DNA from 3 places in the Thioalkalivibrio sp. genome. Region 3 is predicted to be linked to each of the others. Evidence: predicted binding sites of a transcription regulator. Region 3 holds the regulator's gene; each other region holds the start of a gene.
What was found. The regulator sigma-54, encoded in region 3, starts transcription at its own class of promoters, with help from an activator protein. The targets are predictions, from matches to a motif close to TGGCANGNTNCNTGCTT.
Positions count from the first base shown of each region.

Region 1: a site for sigma-54 is predicted at 5,666-5,682, ahead of ACESMN_RS02865 (motility protein A). Genes of this name have one in related genera too.
Region 2: a site for sigma-54 is predicted at 4,343-4,359, ahead of glnL (nitrogen regulation protein NR(II)). Genes of this name have one in related genera too.

Region 1 covers NZ_JAWLHP010000009.1:31,961-39,333, forward strand. Annotated here, with positions in the region: gene ACESMN_RS02845 (BCCT family transporter) at 418-1,965, opposite strand; gene ACESMN_RS02850 (YbhB/YbcL family Raf kinase inhibitor-like protein) at 2,007-2,426, opposite strand; gene ACESMN_RS02855 (hypothetical protein) at 2,744-4,294, shown strand; gene ACESMN_RS02860 (calcium/sodium antiporter) at 4,415-5,506, shown strand; gene ACESMN_RS02865 (motility protein A) at 5,719-6,525, shown strand; gene ACESMN_RS02870 (OmpA family protein) at 6,522-7,373, shown strand, end outside.
Region 2 covers NZ_JAWLHP010000080.1:1,047-8,419, forward strand. Annotated here, with positions in the region: gene polA (DNA polymerase I) at 1-2,226, opposite strand, end outside; gene ACESMN_RS12375 (TIGR00730 family Rossman fold protein) at 2,477-3,226, shown strand; gene ACESMN_RS12380 (DUF2782 domain-containing protein) at 3,394-3,720, shown strand; gene ACESMN_RS12385 (DUF4124 domain-containing protein) at 3,714-4,007, shown strand; gene glnL (nitrogen regulation protein NR(II)) at 4,371-5,453, shown strand; gene ntrC (nitrogen regulation protein NR(I)) at 5,450-6,901, shown strand; gene ACESMN_RS12400 (dihydroorotate dehydrogenase) at 6,982-7,373, opposite strand, start outside.
Region 3 covers NZ_JAWLHP010000023.1:22,996-30,368, forward strand. Annotated here, with positions in the region: gene lptB (LPS export ABC transporter ATP-binding protein) at 1-722, shown strand, start outside; gene ACESMN_RS06160 (RNA polymerase factor sigma-54) at 912-2,297, shown strand; gene hpf (ribosome hibernation-promoting factor, HPF/YfiA family) at 2,331-2,660, shown strand; gene ACESMN_RS06170 (PTS sugar transporter subunit IIA) at 2,664-3,125, shown strand; gene hprK (HPr(Ser) kinase/phosphatase) at 3,118-4,083, shown strand; gene rapZ (RNase adapter RapZ) at 4,086-4,967, shown strand; gene ACESMN_RS06185 (PTS sugar transporter subunit IIA) at 4,972-5,397, shown strand; gene ACESMN_RS06190 (HPr family phosphocarrier protein) at 5,369-5,641, shown strand; gene ACESMN_RS06195 (AEC family transporter) at 5,831-6,766, opposite strand; gene trxA (thioredoxin) at 6,802-7,179, opposite strand; gene ACESMN_RS06205 (LON peptidase substrate-binding domain-containing protein) at 7,232-7,373, opposite strand, start outside.

The sequences.
Region 1 (7,373 bases), on a different contig from region 3:
ATCATAAACTGTGCTGATCGCATCGATCCGGACCGTGACTCTTGGCCTGCCCACCATTCTTCACCGCGAACTGGCCGCGTCAAGAACCGCCACAAGGCAAGGCCTTGCGGGGTCGGACCAAGCCAACCCTCTGATTCGCCTTGCGGGGTCGGACCAAGCCAACCCTCTGATTCCCCGAGATAACGCGTCTGATTTCGGCCCGTTTTCCCCCTTGGAGGCCCGTTTTTCGCCCCAGAAAGGGCGCTTCAGGGAGCGGGCAGTGTCTCGGCGCGGAGTCACGGCCACCACGCACGCCAGACACTGGATGCCCTCAGCCTCGATTCCGGGCACGGAAATGCGCCTCCAAGGCCATTTTTGGGGCCTAATATGGGCTTTTTATAAGATATATCAGAGACTTGCCTTGGTCCGACCCCCGGGTCAGTGCCAGGGGGGTTCGACGCCTTCTACGCGGTACTCGCGACGCAGGGCGCGCAGCAGGCTGTAGCAGCAGAAGGCGAGGATGATCGCGACCGGCAGGCCGCCGGTCAGTGAGGCGGTCTGGAGGCTGTCCAGCGCGCGTTCGCCGCCGACGATCAGCAGCGTGGCCGCCACAGCGCCCTCGGTGATCCCCCAGATCACGCGCTGGCGCCTCGGCGAGTGGATCGCGCCGCGCGAGACCAGGGCATCCACCACATAGGTGCCGGAGGCCGACGAGGTGATGAAGTAGGTCGCGATCAGCAGGGTCGCGATCGCGGAGGTAAAGGTCGACCACGGCAGGTGCTCGAGGGTCGCGTACAGTGCGACAGTCCGGTCCTCGGCGACCGCGGAAGCGATGCCGGCGCCCTCCTCGAACAGTTCCAGGTACAGCGCGGTACCCCCGAAGATCGTCAGCCAGGAGAAGACGAACAGGGTGGGCACCCCCAGCACGCCGACGATGAACTCCCGGATGGTCCGCCCGCGCGAGATGCGGGCAATGAAGATGCCCACGAACGGCGACCAGGCGATCCACCATGCCCAGTAGAACATGGTCCAGTCCTTCTGCCACTGGGAACCACCGATCGCGTCCGTATGCAGGCTCAGATTGATCAGCTGCTGCAGGTAGCTGCCGGTGGAGTCGAGCAGGAAGCGCACGAGGAACAGCGTCGGACCGGCCAGCAGCACGAAGAGCATGAAGGCCACCGCGAGCGAGAGATTGAAGACGCTCACCCACTTCAGGCCGCGGTCCAGACCGGAGATCACCGAGAACACGGCGACCGCGGTGATTGCCGCGATGATGCCCACCTGAAACCACTGCGATACCGGCAATCCCACCAGCAGGTTGAGTCCGGTGTTCAGCTGCATCGCGCCGAAGCCGAGCGAGGTGGCCAGCCCGAACAGGGTGCCAAAGATCGCGAGCACGTCGATCGCGTGTCCGATCGGCCCGTAGATCCGGTCACCGAGGAGCGGGTAGAAGATCGAGCGGATGGTCAGTGGCAGGCTGTGCCGGAAGCTGAAGTAGGCCACCGACAGCCCAAGCACCACGTACACCGCCCAGGCATGCAGTCCCCAGTGAAAGAAGGTGTACACCATCGCCTGCCTGGCGGCGCCGGTGGTCTCGCCATCGATGTACGGCGGTTGCTGGTAGTGCATGATGGGCTCGGCCACGCTCCAGAAGACCAGACCGATGCCCATGCCGGCGCTGAACAGCATCGCGAACCAGGCGCCGTAGCCGAAGATCGGGCGGTCGTCGGGCTGCCCCAGGCAGATGGACCCGTAGCGGCTGAACCCCAGCCAGACCAGGAAGGCGAGGAAGACCGTCACCAGGAGCAGATACCCCCAGCCGAGGTACTCGGTGACGAAGTCCTGGATCGACTCGAACACCTGGCTGGCCAGTGCCGGAGCGACCACACCGAAGCCGACGAACAGCACCACCATGATCGCCGAGGCCGTGAACACGGTGGGGTTCACGGAGGCGAAGAAGGCCTTGGGGCGGTAGTTCATCGGCATCGGTCGTCCTCTTCGCTGGCGTGTCGACCACCCTGCGCCGGTCAGCGGTCTTCCGGGCGCGGTGGCCGTTCCATCTCGCCGATGAGTTCGGCCTCCTCCAGCACGTGCCCCTCGACCGCCGCGTCGAATTGACTGCGCGTGGCGCCGGACTCCAGGTCGAGTTCGACATCGAGGGCCAGCAGGCGGAAGCGGTAGCGATGCACGCCCTCCGGCGGCACGGGACCCAGATACCCGATCTTGCCGAAGGAGTCCATCCCGACACAGGCCTCCTCGCGCAGGTTGAGGGCATCCATCCGGGACCTGTTCGGCGGCACGTTCCAGACCAGCCAGTGGGTCATCTCGCCGAGCGGCGAGTCGAGGTCTTCCAGGATCAGTGCCAGGCTGCGTGCGGCCGCGGGTACATCATGGATCTCCAGCTCGGGCAACCGGTTCTCGTTTGGCGCGGACGCGCTCCAGGGTATTCGACCGCCCGTCTCGAAGGTGGGGCTGCTCAAGTGCATGAATCCTCTCCGGATCAGATCGTGCCCAGTGTTCGCGATGTCAGAAAGCGGAACATAGCGGGGATCCCGGAGCAAGGGCCGGCGCACGGATTGGCTCCCCGATGGGGCTCCCCTCCCCCGGGGACCGAGGGCGCTGAGCGCTGACCAATCCAGCGCCGGCCGCGTCCCGCGGCGCCCGGCCCGGCCCCGCATCCGGGTCGCTGGCGTCTTCGTGTCCTCCGCGCAGCGTTATGATGATCCGGTCACCGCATCAAGGCCACGACAACCGAAGGCGGGAGATGAGGTTGGGACAGCGCGTGAAGGAAGAGCCGGATCCCGGGGGCGGGCATCGTCGTCGAGCGCGGAACATCGACGCAACGGGCCGCTGCCGTTCGGCCCGGCCGGAAGGCGCTTGTCGGGGGGCGTGGCCGCTGGGGCTGATTGCGGTCGCGGCCCTCGCGCTCGGGGGCTGCAGTACCGTTCCGGAGCATCCGGCCCCGGAGCCGGAGATCTGCCAGGCATTGCTGACCGAACTCGACCACGCGATCAGCACCAGCACCCACTTCGAGCCCGGCCTGCGGCGCATCGACGGCCACCCGCTCCTGCGCACCAACCGCTTTCTCGCGAGCTTCACCTACGACGAGCTCCTTCCGAACGCCCGAACGGCCTGGCTCGGTCACGCATTCGAGCTGGGCCGGGACGCTTATGCCGTGGAATCCACGCGCCTGGACAGGGACACGCGCCAGGCCCTGGCAGACCGTCACGACTTCACGGACCTCGACTCCCGACTTTCGTCGTGTTTCCTGGCGACCTCCCCGCCCGAGGCGCTCGACACCTCGACCTACCGGGTCCCGGACAGCTACAGCTCCGCGGCCAGGATCCTGGGTTTGTATCCGGTCACCGGCCTGGTCGCACGGGGCTTCATCGCGGGCTACCGGCGCGACATGACCGCACGCTACCTGGCCGGGCGCGCAACCCGCTTCGAACGCCGGAGCGAGTACTCCGGACCGCAGGCGGCGGATCCGTCCGCGCTGCTTCCGGTCCGGCTGGATACGGACGCACTGGGTATTCCCCGGCTCTCCGCAGTCGAGCAGGATGCGCTGTTCCGTCGGTTCATGCCGCAGGTGGTCGTCGAGCAGCGCTCCGACGCGGACCGCATCGGAGCGCCTCGTCTGGACGAACAGGGGCGAATCGAGATCGACACCACACGGCCGGTGGTCTTCACCTTCCCCAGTCACACCCGCCTCGGGTCCCGCATCCTGCTCCAGCTCAACTACGCCTTCTGGTTTCCCGAGCGCCCGCCCGAGCACGGCCTGGATCTGTACGCCGGCGACCTGAGCGGCATCCTCTGGCGAGTCACACTGGATCACGAGCTGCGCCCCGTGCTCTACGACAGCATTCACCAGTGCGGCTGCTATCACAAGCTGTTCATCCCGGCGGGCAGCCGCATTGACCTCGAAGGACTGGACGGCGAGCGCCCCCTGACCTTCCCCCTGCCACCCGGTCTATCGGGAGACCGCGGCCTGCGGCTGCGGCTGGAGGCGGGCAGCCACTACATCATCGACGTCGGTGAAGCGACCCCCTCCGCGTCCACCGAGCATTACGCCCTCGAGGACTATGCATCGCAGCTGCAGTTGCCCGCGGGGGATTCCGCCCGGAGCCTGTTCGGCACGACCGGTGTCATACAGCAGTCGCAACGGCCGGAGCGCCTGCTGCTGTGGCCGCTCGGCGTTCCCTCCGCGGGCGCGATGCGTCAGCGGGGACTGCACGCGATCGCCTTCGTGGGGCGCCGGCACTTCGATGATCCAGACCTGCTCGAGGCCCTTGGCTTCACCTTCGAGCCGCGCTGAGGCGGCCGTGCCAGGTCGCGGCCAGGGCCATTCGCGACCGAGGATCGCTGCTCCGAAGGCGAATATCTGCCACCATAACGCCTTCGATGGATCCTGGCGGCATAAGGACGACGCGCGGCGATGTGGGTACACCTTATCTGGTTCGTTCTCGGCCTGACCGTACTGGTGCTGGGCGCCGAGTCCCTGGTGCGCGGAGCCGCGCGGCTGGCGGGATCCGTGGGGGTGTCGCCGCTGGTGATCGGCCTGACCGTGGTCGCGTTCGGGACGTCCACGCCGGAGATGGCGGTGGCCGTGCACGCATCCCTCGCCGGGACTCCCGACATCGCGATCGGCAACGTCATCGGCAGCAACATCGCCAACATCCTGCTGATCCTGGGCATCGCGGCCGTGATCATTCCCCTGGTGGTCAGCGAACAGGTGATCCGCCAGGAGGTCCCGGTGATGATCGCCGCAACGGTGCTGCTGCTCGTTCTGGCGATGGACGGACTCATCAGCCGGATCGATGCCGGCATCCTGTTCACGCTGGTCGTCGTCTATACGGCCTTTCTCATCCTCCAGTCCCGGCGCTCGACGCGAGCGGCCGCCACGGCACCGGAGATGGACCTGCCGCAACCGTCCCGTTGGGATCGGCACTGGGCCGTCCAGGTGCTGCTGATCGTGGTCGGGCTCGCCGCACTGGTCCTCGGTTCGCGCTGGCTGGTCGAGTCTGCGGTGGTATTCGCCCGCTTCTTCGGGATCAGCGACCTGATCGTCGGCCTGACCATCGTTGCGGTGGGCACCTCGCTGCCGGAGATCGCCACCTCCACGCTGGCGGCCTTGCGCGGGCAACGCGATATCGCGGTCGGCAGCGTGGTCGGCAGCAACCTGTTCAACATCCTCGCGGTGCTCGGCGTCACGGGTCTGGTGTCCCCATTCGGCATCCAGGTCGCGGAGGCGGCACGCAACCTCGACCTCTGGGTGATGCTCGCGGTCGCGCTGGCCTGTCTGCCGATCATGTTCACGGGACGCGAGATCTCGCGCTGGGAAGGCACGGTGTTCCTCGGCTATTACGCCGCCTATACCGGCTACCTCGTGCTCGCGGCCCAGCAGCACAGTGTGCTGCCGGCCTTTTCCCTGGTGATGCTGGGTTTCGTGTTGCCGATCACGATCCTCACCATCGTGGTGAGCCTGATCGGTCATCACCGCCGCGCCGGATACGGGCCGCGGCCGTGAACGCCCGCTGCGGGCTGCCCGGCGGACGACGGGGTATTGACGCGAACGGCGAAAGGACCGGCAGCCGGCGGCGATTTTCTGCCGCCGCGCCCAGGCCGCGGCAACGGAGAACCGCCCGATTCCCTGGAAATCCAGGCACCTGACGGCTCGAACGGAGCCTGGCACGCCCCCTGCATGCCGCCCTGTCGAAGTCGTTGTTCGCGGGGATTGGCATGCGCAGGAAACTCTATTTCGGTCTCACGCTGCTGGGCACACTGGCGGTCGCCGCGCTGCTCTGGCTGAGCCTTGGCCTGAGCGGCGTCAACCTGCCCGGCCTGGCGCTGGTGCTCGGCGGCACCTTACTGGCCTCGGTGATCGGTCATTCCCCCGGCCCGGTGCTGAGCCTGCTGCGCCGGATCCCCGTGCTGTTCCGGGAGACGCAGACCTCGACCGCCGTCGACTACAAGCCCTTCCTGCAGATCGCCGAGCGCTACCGCCGCGGCGACGTGCGCGGCGCGGAACAGGCCGCGACCGCGATCCAGGATCCGTTCCTGCGGGGCGGCACGCGCCTCGCCCTCGACCCGCACAATGGCGAGGAACTCGGACGCATGCTGCACTGGCGCATCCGGCAACAGAAGGAGGACGACCATCGCGACATCCGCATCCTGCGCACGATGGCCACCTTCGCGCCGGCCTTCGGCATGCTCGGAACGCTGTTCGGGCTCGTGGCCATGCTCGGGAGCCTCGGCCAGTCCGGCCTTGAACACATCGGCATGGCCATGGGCTTCGCGCTGATGAGTACGCTCTATGGCCTGCTGATCGCCAACCTGGTCTTCCGCCCGCTGGCGCTGAAGCTGGAGGACCGTTCGCGGCAGCAGCTTCTGCACATGAACATGCTGGTGGACGCGATCATGATGCTTTACGAACGCCAGCACCCGGTGCTGATCGGTGAATTCATGGGTGCGGCTCGACCGGAGCCGGAACCCGGGCGCGAGGCGCCGAAGGGACGGTCCATGTCGTTGCAGGGAATGCGCGCATGACGGGACGGGTGCTGCTGGAGCGCCCGGGAGGCTGGCGGGCGCGCAGTCGCCCTGCAGCGCCGGCGGTGGCCGCGCCGGCCTGGAAACGACGGGAGACCGTCGAATTCGAGGAAGCCGAGGCCGATCACGCCTCCGGCGACAGCGGCTGGACCGTCGGGTACCTGGACCTGCTCCTGCTGCTGGTCACGTTGTTCGCAGCCCTCCTGGGCGCCACCTATCTGCAGGTGAACCGGCTGAGCGCCGTGGAACCCCAAGAGATTCAGCCCCTCGCCCGTTTCGACCCTCCCGTTGCGGCGTCAGCCCGGAGCGAGCCGGATCCCGCTGTCACCCCGACGGCGGCCGGTCCGGCTGCCGGCTCCAAGGCGGAATCCGTGGCCGGGTTCGAGCCGGCGGTCTGGCACGCCGCACTGGCACCGATCCTCAGTGAAGAGGTGCCGCCCGCCCGGGCGGAACCCGTATCCGACGGCCGGGCGGACGAAGCGCCGAACGCCCCGGAGCCGGCTGCGTCCACGCCCGGGGAATCCCCGGACCCGCCGACGGTCGGGCAGCAGGGGGCGGAGCCGTCGGTGCCGCCCGCGTTCGAGGCCCTGATGGATCTGGTCGCGGCCCGCGGCGAACGAGAGGACCTGGAACTCCTGCTGGATCGGCACCAGCTTCGCCTGGAGGTCGGCGACGGCATCCTGTTCGATTCCGGTACCGCCGATCTGAACCCCACCGGAGAGGTGCTGATCGAGGACCTGGTGACGGCGCTGCAGGACGAACGGCTGAAGATCTCCCTGGAGGGACACACCGACGACATTCCGATCAGCACGCCGCGGTTTCCGTCGAACTGGGAACTTTCGTCCCTC
Region 2 (7,373 bases), on a different contig from region 3:
CCCGTAGATCAGCCCGAAGTTGATCGCCTTCGCCGCGCGGCGCTGCTCCGGGGTTACCGCCTGCGGCGACTCCGCGCCGAAGACCTCGGCCGCGGTCGCGCGGTGGATGTCCTCGCCGGCCTCGAAGGCCGCCCGCAGACCACGGTCTCCGGACAGGTGGGCCATGATGCGCAGCTCGATCTGGGAGTAGTCCGCGGCCAGCAGCAGCATGCCGTCCTCCGGAATGAAGGCCTGGCGGATGCGGCGGCCCTCCGCGGTGCGCACCGGGATGTTCTGCAGGTTCGGATCGGAGGAGGACAGGCGGCCGGTGGCCGCGACCGCCTGGTGATAGGAGGTATGCACGCGCCCGGTGGCGGAATCGACCCGTTCGGGCAGCCGCTCGGTGTAGGTGCTGCGCAGCTTGCTCAGGCCGCGGTGCTCGAGGATCAGCCGGGGCAACGGAAACTCCGCCGCCATCTGCTCGAGCACGTCCTCGGCGGTGGAGGGCTGGCCCTTGGGCGTGCGCCGCAGCACCGGAAGACCGAGCCGGTCGAAGAGGATCTCCTGGATCTGTTTCGGCGATCCCAGATTGAACGCGCCGCTGGCCTCCGCGAAGGCCAGCTCCGCGACCTCCTGCATGCGCTCGAGCAGCTCCGCGCTCTGCACGCGCAAGAGCCCGGTATCGACCCGGACACCGGTGCGCTCCATGTCCGAGAGCACGGGCACCAGGGGCATCTCGATCTCGCGGTATACCGAGCGCGGCCCTTCGGCCTGGGCCAGGCGCGGCGCCAGGGCCGCGTGCAGCCGCAGGCAGACCTCCGCATCCTCGGCGGCATATTCCGTCGCGCGCTCGATCGGCACCTCGGCGAAGGGGATCTGTTTCGCGCCCTTGCCGGCCACGTCCTCGTAGGTGATGGTCCGGTGGCCCAGGTGCCGCTCGGCGAGGCTGTCCAGGTCGTGGCGGTTGGCGCCGGCGTCCAGCACGTAGGACTCGAGCATCGTGTCCTCCCGGATGCCCTCGAGCCGGATGCCGTGGTTGGCAAGCACGTTGCGGTCGTACTTGAGGTGGTGGCCCAGCTTCGCGTGCCGGGCGGACTCCAGCCAGGGGCGCAGGCGCTCCAGGGTCCGCTCCATGTCCAGCTGTGGTTCCGCATCCTCGCCCCGGTGGGCCAGCGGCAGGTACCAGCCGTTCCCGGGCTCGACGGCAAAGGACAGGCCGACCAGCCGGGCCTGCATGTATTCGAGGCTGGTGGTCTCGGTGTCGAAGGCCACCAGTTCGGCCGCCTCCAGCCGTTCCAGCAGCGCATCCAGGGCCTCCGCGCTGCGCACGACGTGGTATTCGGCGCCGGGCACGCCGCCGACCGCGCCCCCGACGCCCTGATTCTCGGCGCCGGCGGGCTCGAGTTCGTCGAGCCAGCGTCGGAACCCGAAGCGGGTGAGGAGTTCGCGCAGGCGCTCGGTATCGGGCTCGGCCAGGGTCAGCTCGTGCTCGTCGATCCCGAGGTCCACGTCACGCCGCACGGTGACCAGCTCGCGCGACAGCGGCAGCTGCTCGCTTGCCGCGCGGAGATTCTCACCGACCCTGCCGCCGATCGCCTCGGCATTCGCCAGCACCGCGTCCAGGCTACCGTACTGGCCGATCCACTTCGCGGCGGTCTTCGGACCGACCTTGTCCACGCCGGGCACGTTGTCGACGCTGTCACCGACCAGGCTCAGGTAATCCACGATCTGCTCCGGTCCCACCCCGAACTTCTGGCGGACCCCTTCCGGATCGAGCACGGTGCCGGTCATTGTGTTGACCAGTGTCACACCGTCGTCGACCAGTTGCGCGAGGTCCTTGTCGCCGGTGGAGATCACCACCGGCTCCCGCCGCTCCCGCGCCTGCTCGGCCAGTGTCGCGATCACGTCGTCGGCCTCCACGCCGGGGATGCACAGCAGCGGCAGCCCCATGGCCCGGATCAGCTCGTGCAGGGGCTCGACCTGCACGGACAGCTCCTCCGGCATCGGCGGGCGGTTGGCCTTGTAGGCCTCGTACAGGTCGTCGCGAAAGGTCCTGCCGGGGGCGTCGAAGACCACGGCCATGCGCCGCGGCGCGTAGTCCGCGCGCAGCTTGCGCAGCATGTTCACGACCCCGTAGAGGGCACCGGTGGGCTGGCCGTCGGCCGCCGTCAGCGGCGGCAGCGCATGAAAGGCGCGATACAGGTAGGACGAACCATCCACCAGCACCAGTGGGGCTTCATCGCTCATGCGGGCAGTTGCGGTTGGGATGGCCGGCCAGTGTACTGCGCGGCCGCAGGGGCCGCGAATCCGTGCCGCCTCCGCGGGGCTGTTCGCGATGGCCCGGCAGGGTTACGCTAAGGGGCATGGCAACACCAGACACCCGGAGAGGCGATGGACGGTCGCATCGCTCCCTGATCACTCCCACTCCGCGATCCCTGTGTTTCGGGCCACAGCGGGGGGATGCCGAGCGCGCCGGGCGCGTGCTCAGGTTGCGGCGATGAGCCAGGACCACGACCCCCGAAAGGACTGGCGCGAGCGGGGTGACCACCCCGGGCTCGCACCGATCGACGACTCCGAGCTGACCCGCGAGAGCTGGAAGATCTTCCAGATCATGGCCGAGTTCGTCGAGGGCTTCGAGCGGCTGGCGCGCATCAAGCCGTCGGTCAGCGTGTTCGGCTCCGCACGGATTCCGCCCGGCCACCCCGACTACGAGCTCGCCGAGGAACTGGCCCGGCAGCTGTCGAATGCCGGCTTCGCGGTGGTCAGCGGCGGCGGGCCCGGCATCATGGAGGCGGCTAACAAGGGCGCCTTCTCGGGCAAGTCGCCGAGCATCGGGCTGAACATCCAGCTGCCCCACGAGCAGCTTGCGAACGACTACCAGGACATCGGGCTCGGCTTCCGGCACTTCTTCGCACGCAAGGTGATGTTCGTGAAATACGCGTCGGCCTACGTGGTGCTGCCGGGCGGCTTTGGCACCCTGGACGAGCTCGCCGAGATCCTGACGCTGGTGCAGACCGGAAAGTCCCGGCGCATCCCGATCGTGCTGGTGGGCAGCAGCTACTGGCGCGGCCTGCTGGACTGGTTCGAGAACACGCTGGTTGAGCGCCGCACGATCTCGCGCAAGGATCTGCAGCTATACTCGCTGGTGGACACCCCGGAGGCGGCCGTTGACGCGATCTTCGAGTATTACGAAACGCGCAGCTTCGAACCGTCGGCCGAGGAAAAGCAACGCCTGATGGAGCTCTAGCGCCGCATGCGGACAAGACAGGACAGCCCGGCATGACCGCGGAGGCCACTGCCCTCGGGCACCGCAGCACCGGCTCCACGCAACGGTTTGCACGGGGGCCGACCCCGGCCCTGCGCGCCCGCTGCCAGTGCCGGCGCTGGATCGTGGGCACTGCCCTGTTCGCGCTGATGGCCGCAGCCGGCGCCCAGCCCCGGGACTGGCCCGATGCGCCGCCACCCCCCGAGATCGACGAGGATGCGCCGCCGCCGGTAATGGACGAGCGGGCGCGCCAGCTGCAGATGCTCGAGGAGGCCGACATCACGCTGATCGAGCGGCCGGATGGCCTCATCCGCGAATACCGGGTGGCAGGACGCCTGTTTCTGGTGGAGGTGGTGCCGCGGATGGGGCGCCCCTACTATCTCGTCGATACCACCGGCGATGGCATGCTGGACACCCGCCGGCGCGGGCTCGGGCCGGATTTCGTTCCTCCACAGTGGATCCTGTTCCAATGGTGACCGGAAAACGCTCAAAGATTCGACCTTCCGCGGCAGCCACGGCGATACTGCTGCTGGCCCTGGCCACGCTCGCTGCCGCCAACGCCACAGGGATCTATCGCTGGGTGGACGCGGAAGGCACTGTTCACTTCGGGGACAGCCCGCCCGCAGAGCGTGGCGCGGAGCCGGTCGAGATTCGCCCGTCGGCGGGCGATGCCCCACAGGCCGACGAAGCCGAGTCCGTCCCGGGGCAGCCGATGGCACCGGATGCGGAGACCGGGCCTGGCGAAGAAGCGGCGGACGACTGAGACGACCATCCCGGGCATGCGGACGCAGATTCCGCAATGCTGAGCACCAATTTGGTGCGCATGGGCAATATCCGCACCAGTTTGGTGCTATGCTTTGCCCGACATGAGCCTCACGCCCGTTTGGCAGTCCTGTTCGCGCGCGGCGCCCGCGCCTGCGCGCCCTGGCCCCTGGAGGAGTGCGCGCCGCGCGCGAATGATCGTCCCACGGCGTTGTGGCGGAATCGGCAGGGCGTTCTGCAACGGCGGAGCATCCCCGATCATCCGGTTGGCGATCAACCAGTATGACGTGCGAATGGGGCCGTACCATGGGGCCGAGTCGCCAGCGGCCGGCACGCTGGCGCAATTCCTGCTTTCGGCCCGTCGATGACCGTCAATTCCCTGCCGGCCCCGACGAGCCCGGTCCCCTGCCAGTGGCTGGATGAACTCTCCACCGCGGTACTGGTGACCGACGGGCAGCTTCGTCTGCTCGCGGTCAACAGTGCCGCGGAGATGCTGCTCGGTCTGAGCCGCGATCGGGTGGTCGGGGGGTCGCTGGGACACTGGCTGCCCCTGGACCGCAATCTCGCGAACCAGCTCGAGCGGGTGCTCGACGAGGGGCAGCCCGTCTCGCTGCGGGGACGCAGGCTGCGGCCGCTGCGCGCACCCGAATTCCTGGCCGACCTGATGATCTCGCCGCTGCAGGAGGAGGATTCGGGCGGGCGGCTGCTGGTGGAGCTCACGGCCATCGATCGCCACCAGCGCATCACGCGCGAGGATCAGCTGCGCCAGCAGCAGGCCATCACCCGCGCGGTGACCCGCGGCCTGGCCCACGAGATCAAGAACCCGCTGGGTGGCCTGCGGGGTGCCGCGCAGCTGCTGGCGAGCGAACTGGACGATCCCTCGCTCCACGAATACACACGGATCATCATCCGCGAGGCCGACCGGCTGCGCAGCCTGGTGGATCGCATGCTCGGGCCCAGCAACATGCCGCGGCGCGAGCGGGTGAACGCTCACGAGGTGATGGAGCACGTCCGCGGACTGGTCAGCGTGCAGCTGCCGCTGGGCCTGAAGATCAACGCCGACTATGACCCCAGCATCCCGGACCTGCTGGTCGATCGCGACATGCTGGTGCAGGCCCTGCTCAACGTGGTGCAGAACGCGATCCAGGCCCTCGGTGACCACGGCGAGATCTGGCTGATGTCACGGATCCTGCGTCAGTACACCATCTCCGGACAGCGTCACCGCCTGGTCGCCCTCCTGCGGGTGCGCGACAACGGGCCGGGGATCCCGGAGGAGATCCGCGAGCGCATCTTCTTTCCCATGGTGACCGGCCGGGCATCGGGCACCGGCCTCGGTCTTCCGATCGCACAGAGCCTGATGCAGCTCAACCACGGCCTGATCGAGTGCCACTCCCGCCCGGGCCGCACCGATTTCGACGTGCTGCTGCCGCTGGAGGGCGCGCCATGAACGCCAACATATGGGTCATCGACGACGACGATTCGATTCGCTGGGTCCTGGAGCGGGCCCTGGACCGCGCCGGGCTGGAGGTCCGCGGCTTCGAATCGGCCGACTCGGCCTGGAGCGCGCTGGAGGCAGGCGACAATCCCGACACGATACTCGCGGACGTGCGCATGCCGGGCCTGAACGGGCTGGACTTCCTCGCACGGCTGCGCGAACAGCCGGATCCGCCGCCGGTAATCATCATGACCGCGTTCTCGGACCTCGAAAGCGCGGTCTCCGCCTACCAGACCGGTGCCTTCGAGTACCTCCCCAAACCCTTCGATCTCGAGGAGGCGGTCGGGCTCGTGCAGCGCGCGCTCCAGGCCCGGCGGGAGAGCCTGTCGTCGGGCAGCGTTGCCGACCGCGCCGCGGCCACGGCCCTGATCGGCGAGGCACCGGCGATGCAGGAGCTGTTCCGCGCGATCGGGCGGCTCTCGCGCTCCAACATCACCGTGCTGGTGAACGGCGAGTCCGGCACCGGCAAGGAGCTGGTCGCCCGCGCATTGCACCAGCACAGCCCGCGGTCCAGCCAGCCGCTGATCGCACTGAACACGGCCGCGATCCCGAAGGATCTGCTGGAGAGCGAGCTCTTCGGACACGAGCGGGGCGCCTTCACCGGCGCCAGCCAGGGCCGCAAGGGCCGGTTCGAGCAGGCCGACGGCGGCACCCTCTTCCTGGACGAGATCGGCGACATGCCCTTCGACCTCCAGACGCGCCTGCTGCGGGTGCTCTCGGACGGCACCTTTTACCGGGTCGGCGGCCATACGCCGATCCGCGTGGACGTGCGCATCATCGCCGCCACGCACCAGAACCTCGAGGACCGCGTTGCGGCCGGGCTGTTCCGCGAGGACCTGTTCCACCGCCTGAACGTGATCCGCATCCAGGTGCCGGCGCTGCGCGACCGACCGGAGGACATTCCGCTGCTGACCCGTCACTTCATGCAGGAGGCCGCGCGCGACCTGGGCGTCGATGCCAAGGTGATGCGCCCGGAGGTGATGGCCGAGCTCCAGACGATGCGCTGGCCGGGCAATGTGCGGCAGCTGGAGAACACCTGCCGGTGGCTGACCGTGATGGCCTCGGGCCGTGAGGTGCATCTCGAGGACCTGCCCCCGGAACTGCGGAGTCAGCCTGCGCAGTCCGCCTCGGCGCAGGAGGGTCCGGCCCGGCCGGGCCGCGACTGGACCAGCGACCTCGCCGAGCGGGCGCGGGCTCATTGGCGCGGGGGCTCCCGCGATCTGCTGTCCGTGGTGCAGCCGCAATTCGAGCGGACCCTGATCCTGGAGGCGCTGAGGATGACCGACGGCCACCGGCAGCAGGCCGCCGCGCTGCTCGGGTGGGGCCGCAACACCCTCACCCGCAAGATCCAGGAACTGGGCCTCGATCAGCCCGGCACCAACCAGCCGGACGTACACTGACGATCGTCGCGATCCGCGCCGCCCCGAGCGATGAAGGCCCCCTCCCCCCGCTTGCGGGGAGGGGGTGCGGGACGCTCGCGCTAATCCGAGACAGGCGGAAGATCGCAGGCGGAGATGTGGCCGTGCAGGCGCAGGGTGCCGGTGAGGTCGCTGATGCGGGCGATCCCGTGGCGGTCGAGGTAGCCGCTCATGCCGTCCAGGATCTTGGGCAGGCACAGCGGATCGTAGAACAGGCCCGTGCCCACACCCACCGCGCTGGCGCCGGCAATCAGGAACTCCAGCGCATCGCGCGCATTCAGCACGCCGCCCTGCCCGATGATCGGGATCCCGTGCGGACCCGCGACCTGGTGCACCTGGTGCACCTTCAGCAGCGCGATCGGCTTGATCGCCGGGCCGGAGAGCCCGCCCTGGTTGTTGCCGATCACCGCCTCGCGCCGCTCCACGTCCACCGCCATCCCCATCAGGGTGTTGA
Region 3 (7,373 bases):
ATCGTCTGGTGGGCATCGCGCTGACCAAACGCTACGGCACGCGCACGGTGCTGGACGGGGCCGACGTCGACGTCGCCCGGGGCGAGGTGGTCGGTCTGCTGGGACCGAACGGTGCCGGCAAGACCACCTGCTTCTACATCCTGGTGGGACTGATACAGGCGGACGCGGGCCGCATCATGCTGGCCGGCCGCGAGCTCACGCGCGCGCCGGTCCATCTGCGCGCGCGACTCGGAATCGGTTACCTGCCCCAGGAGGCATCGATCTTCCGCCGTCTGACGGTCTGGCAGAACCTGCAGGCCGTGCTCGAGTTGCGCCGGGACCTCGATGCGGCCGGACGCCGGGAGATCGGGGACGCACTGATCGAGGAATTCCAGCTGAATACGGTGCGCGACAGCGCGGGGATCGCGCTGTCCGGCGGCGAGCGGCGGCGCGCCGAGATTGCCCGCGCGCTGGCGGGCAACCCGCAGTTCGTCTGCCTCGACGAACCGTTCGCGGGCGTGGACCCGATCTCGGTGGTGGAGATTCAGGAGGTGATCGCCCACCTGAAACAACGGGGCATCGGGGTGCTGATCTCGGACCACAACGTGCGCGAGACACTGGGCATCTGTGACCGGGCCTACATCCTCAGCGAGGGCCGCCTGCTCAGCGAGGGGACGCCACCCGAGCTGCTCGCCGACCAGCGCGTGCGGACGGTTTATCTCGGTGAGCATTTCCGTCTCTGATGCATGCCATCCGCGCCGTAGCCCCCGGCAGGGGCGGCCCGCCTCCGGCCGCGCGCCGTGGCCCTGCACCAAAAGGCTGCAAAAAACCGGGCACAGGCAGTAACATGAAGTCATGATGAATCATTTCGCGTCCCTGCCCGCCGCATGCTGAAGTCTTCGCTCAATCTGCAGCTCGGTCAGCACCTGACCATGACCCCGCAGCTGCAGCAGGCCATCCGCCTCCTGCAGCTGTCGACGATCGAACTGCAGCTGGAAGTGCAGCAGGCGCTCGAGAGCAATCCGATGCTCGAGCTCGCCGAGGACACGCCCCCCGAAGAGGCGTCCGGTGAGCCAGCCGAGGCCCAGCCGGAAGCGGAACCCGCCGACAACAGCCCGGACACGGAGGCATCCGCCGAGGACTGGGGTGACGAGCCGTACGCCCAGGGCCCGGGCTCGCAGGGCGTCGGGGTCGATGACCGCGACCCCTTCGAGAACCAGGCGGGCAGCGAGGGTGGCCTGCACGAGCACCTGCTGTGGCAGCTGCACCTGGGCCCGCTGAACGAACAGGACCGGCACATCGGGGCGACGCTGATCGACAGCATCAACGCGGACGGCTACCTCGAGACCGACCTCGAGACCCTTCAGGAAATCCTTGGGGGCGAGGAGACCGTCGGCCTCGACGAAATCGAGGCGGTCCTGCACTGGATCCAGCAGTGCGATCCGGTCGGCGTCGGTGCGCGCGATCTACGCGAGTGTCTGTTGCTCCAGCTGCGCGTGCTGCCGGAGGGCACGCCGCTGCGCGACACCGCCCTTCGGGTGATCGATGCGGGAATGGAGAGTCTCGGCAGGCATGACTTCCGCACGCTCCAGCGGGAACTCGGGCTGGACGAGACGACCCTCGCGCGCGCGATGGAGCTCGTCCGCACGCTGAATCCGCGGCCCGGCAGCCAGATCAGCGACCAGGCGCCGGAATACGTGACCCCGGACGTCTATGTGCGCCGGGACCGCGAGGGCTGGCGGGTCGACCTGAACCCGGAGATCGCGCCGCGCATCCGGATCAACAGCCTCTACGCGGGCATGGTCCGGAGGGTCAGTGATGCGCGCGACAGCGCCTTCATGCGCAATCAGCTGCAGGAGGCGCGCTGGTTCCTGAAGAGCCTGCACAGCCGCAACGAGACCCTGCTGCGCGTGGCGCGGGCGATCGTGGACCGGCAGACCGGATTCCTCGAGAAGGGCGAGGTGGCGATGCAGCCGCTGATCCTGCGCGATATTGCCGAGGCGCTGGACCTGCACGAATCGACCATCTCGCGGGTGACGACCCAGAAATTCATGCATACCCCGCGCGGCGTGTTCGAGTTCAAGTACTTCTTCTCCAGCCACGTGGGCACCAGCGACGGCGGTGAATGTTCCGCCACCGCGATCCGTGCGATGATCCGCAAACTGATCAGCGAGGAACCGCCCAACCGGCCCATGAGCGACTCCCGACTCGCCCAGGTCCTCTCCGACCGAGGCATCAACGTGGCCCGGCGCACCGTGGCCAAATACCGCGAGGCGATGAACCTGCCGCCGTCCAGCGAACGCCGGCAGCTGCTCTGAACCTCGCGGCCCACCAATGCAAGGAGTTTGAGTATGCAGATCAATCTGACCGGTCATCACGTCGACATCACCGATCCACTGCGTGACTACGTTCAGGACAAGTTCGGTCGCCTGGAACGGCACTTCGACCAGGTGATCGACATCCATGTCGTGCTCACGGTGGAGAAGAACCATAACAAGGCGGAGGCCAACCTTCAGGTCAGCGGCAACCACATCCATGCCTATGCGACGCACGCGGACATGTACGCCGCGATCGACGGCCTGATCGACAAGACCGACCGGCAGCTGATCAAGCACAAGGAGAAGATAAAGGATCATCACCGCGCCGAAGGCGTGCAGCTCAACCGACAGCAAATCGCCTGAGCAATGCAGATTGCCGATCTTGTCCGGGAGGACCGGGTTTGCCTGGACGCCGACATCACCAGCAAGAAACGCGCGCTGGAACGGCTCGGTGAACTCCTGGCCAGGGGTGACGCCGTTCCCTCGGCCAGCCTGATCTTCGATGCCCTCTCGGCACGGGAGCGGCTCGGCTCCACCGGTCTCGGCCATGGCGTGGCCATTCCCCACGGGCGCATGGCCGAGATCGACAACCCCAGAGTCGCGGTGCTGCGGCTGGAGCAGGGTGTGGACTTCGAGGCCATCGACCATGAACCGGTCGACATCCTGATCGCGCTGATCGTGCCGGAGGAATCCACCGGCGAACACCTGGATCTGCTGGCGCAGCTGGCACGCGTCCTGTCCCAGCCCGACAATATCGCCGCGCTCCGGCGCAGCGCCGACACCCCCGCCCTGCACCTGGCCGCCCGCACCGCCTTCCGCGATGGCTGAAAGCCTCAGTCTCGCCGAGCTGGTCGCCGCCCTCGGGCCGCGCACCGGGCTGGTGTACGTCCATGGCGAGGCCGAAGCGCACGACCGGATCCTGCACGAGGCAGACGACGCCGATCTGCCGATGGCCGGTCACTTCAACATGATCCGGCCCAACCGCATCCAGGTGATTGGCGATCTCGAGGCCCGCCATATCGAGACGCTGAAACCGGCCGAGCACGAGTGCCTGATCCTGGATCTCGCCGCGACCGGCACGGTGGCCGTGGTCTTCGCCGAGGGCACCTGCCCGTTCGAGAGCCTGCCGCCGAAGTGCGGAAATCCCCTGCCCGCGGTCCTCTGCACGCATATCGGAAGCCACGAGCTGATCGGACTGCTGCGCTATTTTCTTCAGCACCGGCTGGCGCGCTCCGTGGTCCGCCACGGCGTTTTCATGGAGATCCTCGGGGCCGGCGTGCTGATCAGCGGCGAATCCAGCGTCGGGAAGAGCGAGGTCGCACTGGAACTCGTGAGCCGCGGCCATCGGCTGATCGCCGACGATGCCCCGGAGTTCGCCCGCATCGCACCGGACATCATCCGTGGCACCTGCCCCCCGCTGCTGCGCGACCTGCTGGAGGTGCGCGGTCTCGGGGTCCTGAACATCCGGGCGATGTACGGAGATTCCGCGATCAAGCGCGGCAAGTACCTGCGCCTGATCATCGACCTGCGCGACTGGGACCAGCACACCACCCTGCCGGACGACCGCATGAACGGCTGCCGCGGAGAGGAGGATGTGCTCGGCCTGAGGATCCCGGTCGTCAGCCTTCCGGTCGCCCCGGGACGCAACATCGCGGTGATGATCGAGGCGGCGGTCCGTGCCCATCTGCTGCGGCTGCAGGGATACGCGGCCGGGGACGATCTGCGCACGCGGCTGCGCAACCGTCTGGAGTCGGAACCCGCGGCCGCGCAAGGGAACCAGGGCTGACCATGCGGCTGCTGCTGCTCAGCGGCCTCTCCGGCTCGGGCAAGACGGTGGCCCTGCACACGCTCGAGGACGAGGGCTTCTTCTGCGTCGACAATCTGCCCCTGAACCTGCTGAACGACCTGATCCAGGAGCTGCGTACCGGAAGCCACCGCAACGATGGCAGGGTGGCGGTCGGGGTGGACGTGCGCAGTGGCCGCGACGCGCTGCAGGGCCTGCCGGAGAATCTGGCGAGACTGCGCCAACAGGGGCTGCAGGTGGAGGTCGTCTTCCTGCACGCGTCGGACCAGGCGCTGTTGCGCCGCTATCACCACACGCGACGCCGGCACCCGCTGGCGCGCAAAGGCGTGCCGCTGGTCGAGGGCCTGGCACTGGAACGGGAGTGGCTCGGGCCGATCGCCGCGAACGCCGACCTGAGCATCGACAGCAGCGATCTGACCATGCATGATCTTGCCCGGCAGGTGCGGGCCCGTCTGGCGACGCACGAGGCCGGGAACCTGTCGCTCCTCTTCCAGTCCTTCGGGTTCAAGCACGGCGTCCCGGTGGACGCGGACTTCGTCTTCGACGTGCGCTGCCTGCCCAACCCGCACTACGAGCCGGGGCTCAGGCATCGCACCGGCCACGAGACTCCGGTCGTGGCCTTCCTGGAGGCCCATCGCGAGGTCGGGGAGATGTTCGACAGCATCCAGGCCCATCTGCAGCGCTGGCTTCCGCGCTTCGCGGAGGACCATCGCAGTTACCTGACGGTGGCCATCGGCTGTACGGGAGGACGCCACCGCTCCGTCTACTTCGCCGACCGGCTCGCCGGTGCCTGGCGGGGGATGCGGAATTTTACCGTGAGCACCCGTCACCGGGAGCTCGACGATCATCTGACGGACGCGGGGTGAAGCGATGTCGGTCGGTCTGCTACTGATCACCCACCAGAACCTCGGAGAGACGCTGCTGCAGACGGCCGGCAGCATGCTCGGTGAGATGCCGCAGGCCTGTGACGCCCTGCCGATGTCGCAGAGCGATGATCCCGAGGCGATCGAATCCGCGGCACGGACCCGGCTCGGGGCCCTCGACAGCGGGGACGGAGTGCTGATCCTGACCGACATGTTCGGGTCGACACCGGCGAACGTGGCCAGCCGGCTGGCCCGGGGCTCGAGCCGGCGCGTGATCGCCGGCGTCAACCTGCCAATGCTCGTGCGGGTGCTGAATTATCGTGATCTGCCGCTGAGCGAGCTCGTGAACAAGGCGCTCAGCGGCGGGCACGACGGCATCCTGCTCTGCGACCAGGAATGTTCGGATGCCGCAGCGCGCAGTGCCCATCGTTAACCGGCTCGGCATGCATGCACGGGCCGCGGCCAAGTTCGTGGGGCTCGCGAGCCAGTACCAGGCGGACGTGCTGGTGAGCCGCCAGGGACGCGAGGTGAACGGCAAGAGCATCATGGGCGTGATGATGCTGGCCGCCGCGCAGGGCACGGAGGTCGAGATCCGGACCGAAGGTGCGCCCGACGCGGAGGACGCGCTGGATGCCCTGAGCGACCTGGTCGCCAATCGCTTCGGCGAGGAGAGCTGACGCGCCGGCAGAGCCACGGAAGGACCCGCAAATACACGGAAGCAGATACGGCTCCCCAGCGGGGACAGATTGCAAATCTGTCCCCGGACCTTGGCTGCCTTGCCCGCAAGCGGGGGAGCATCTCCCCTTTCCCGCTTGCGGGAGGGGGCCAGGGGTGAGGGCCGGCAGTTACCGCGCGCGATTTTCACGTCAAGCGAACAGCGGCAGGCCCTGCAGGAACGCGAACCAGAGCGGCAGCGTGACCAGGGAGACGGCGGTGGTCAGGGTGACCGCGGCGGCATAGAACCCGGTATCCAGACCGAAGCGGTCACAGAACACCAGCCCCAGCACCATCGCGGGCATGGCGGTCTCCAGGATCGTCGCGATGCCCGGCACACCCTCCAGCCCGATAGCAGCGACGAGACCCAGGGCCACGAGCGGCGCAAGCAGCAGCTGGATCACCGTCACCGCCGCGAGCGCCGGTGCATCGGCCGCGCGGAAGCGGTCGAAGACCAGCGCCAGGCCGACCGAGAACAGCATCAGCGGTGTGACCGCGTGGCCGAGAAAGCCGAGCCACTGGTCCAGCCAGACAGGCATCGGCGCGCCGGCCAGATTCAGGGACACTGCAAGCAGCGCGGCCCAGATCGAGGGCACCGCGACAAGACCCCGCAATGGGGACACCGCCGGGTCCCCGCGATCCCCGTAGTGCCGTCCGATCAGCACGCCCACCGTGAGCAGCATCGGCAGCGCGGCGAAGAGGTCGAACTGGATCGCGACTGCGCGCCCCTCGTCTCCAAAGAGGCGGTCGAGGATCGGCAGACCGAGGTAGACCGCATTCGGCCACGCGGCCACCAGGAACATGGCGCCGGTCGCGGCGCGGCTGGACAGGCAGACCCGGCAGGCCAGGCCCGCCATCGCCAGCGCCGCGAGCACCGTCAACCCGGCCACCGCGGCAATCTGCACGGAGACCAGGCCCACCGGGGCCGCCCACAGCACCTTCAGCACCAGCGCCGGGAGCAGCAGGTAGTAGACCAGCGTGGTGAGCACACGCCGGGTCTCGTCGCCGCTCAGCCCGCCGGGCCGGAGCCGGCTCCATGCCACGCCGCAGGCGATCAGCGCGCCCATCTGGGCCATCACACCCAGCACGAATGTGCGCGCCCGCTGCGGGCGTCAGGCGTCCGTCAGGCGCCTGCGGCACCCTCCTGCTGGCGGCGGATGTCCTCGTGCACCTGCGCCATGTCCAGGGCCTTGACCTTGCCGATCACGTCATCCAGCTGCCCGGCACTGAGCATCCCGGGCTGCGAGAAGATGATCACCTGCTCGCGGAAGATCATCAGCGTGGGGATCGAGCGGATCTGGAAGGCGGCCGCCAGCGACTGCTGCTCCTCGGTGTTCACCTTCGCAAACGCCACGCCCTCGTGCTGCTCCGAGGCCGCCTCGAAGGTCGGTGCAAAGGCCCGGCAGGGTGCGCACCACGGTGCCCAGAAGTCGACGACCACGATGTCGTTGCCGGTTACGGTGGATTCAAAGTTTTCCTGGGTCAGTTCCTGAACAGCCATCGGATGCTCCCGTTAAGTCTTGTTCCGACCATACCAGCACAGGCTGCTGCTGTCAGGGATTCTGCGCGGCCATCATGGCCGCCCGCAGGCGCTGAAGCCGCTGCAGGGGATCGTCCTCCTCCAGCAGCTCCTGCTTGATCCGGAGGTCCAGCGGCAGCAGTTCGACCAGCCGGCCGGCCACCCATGCGGCATCA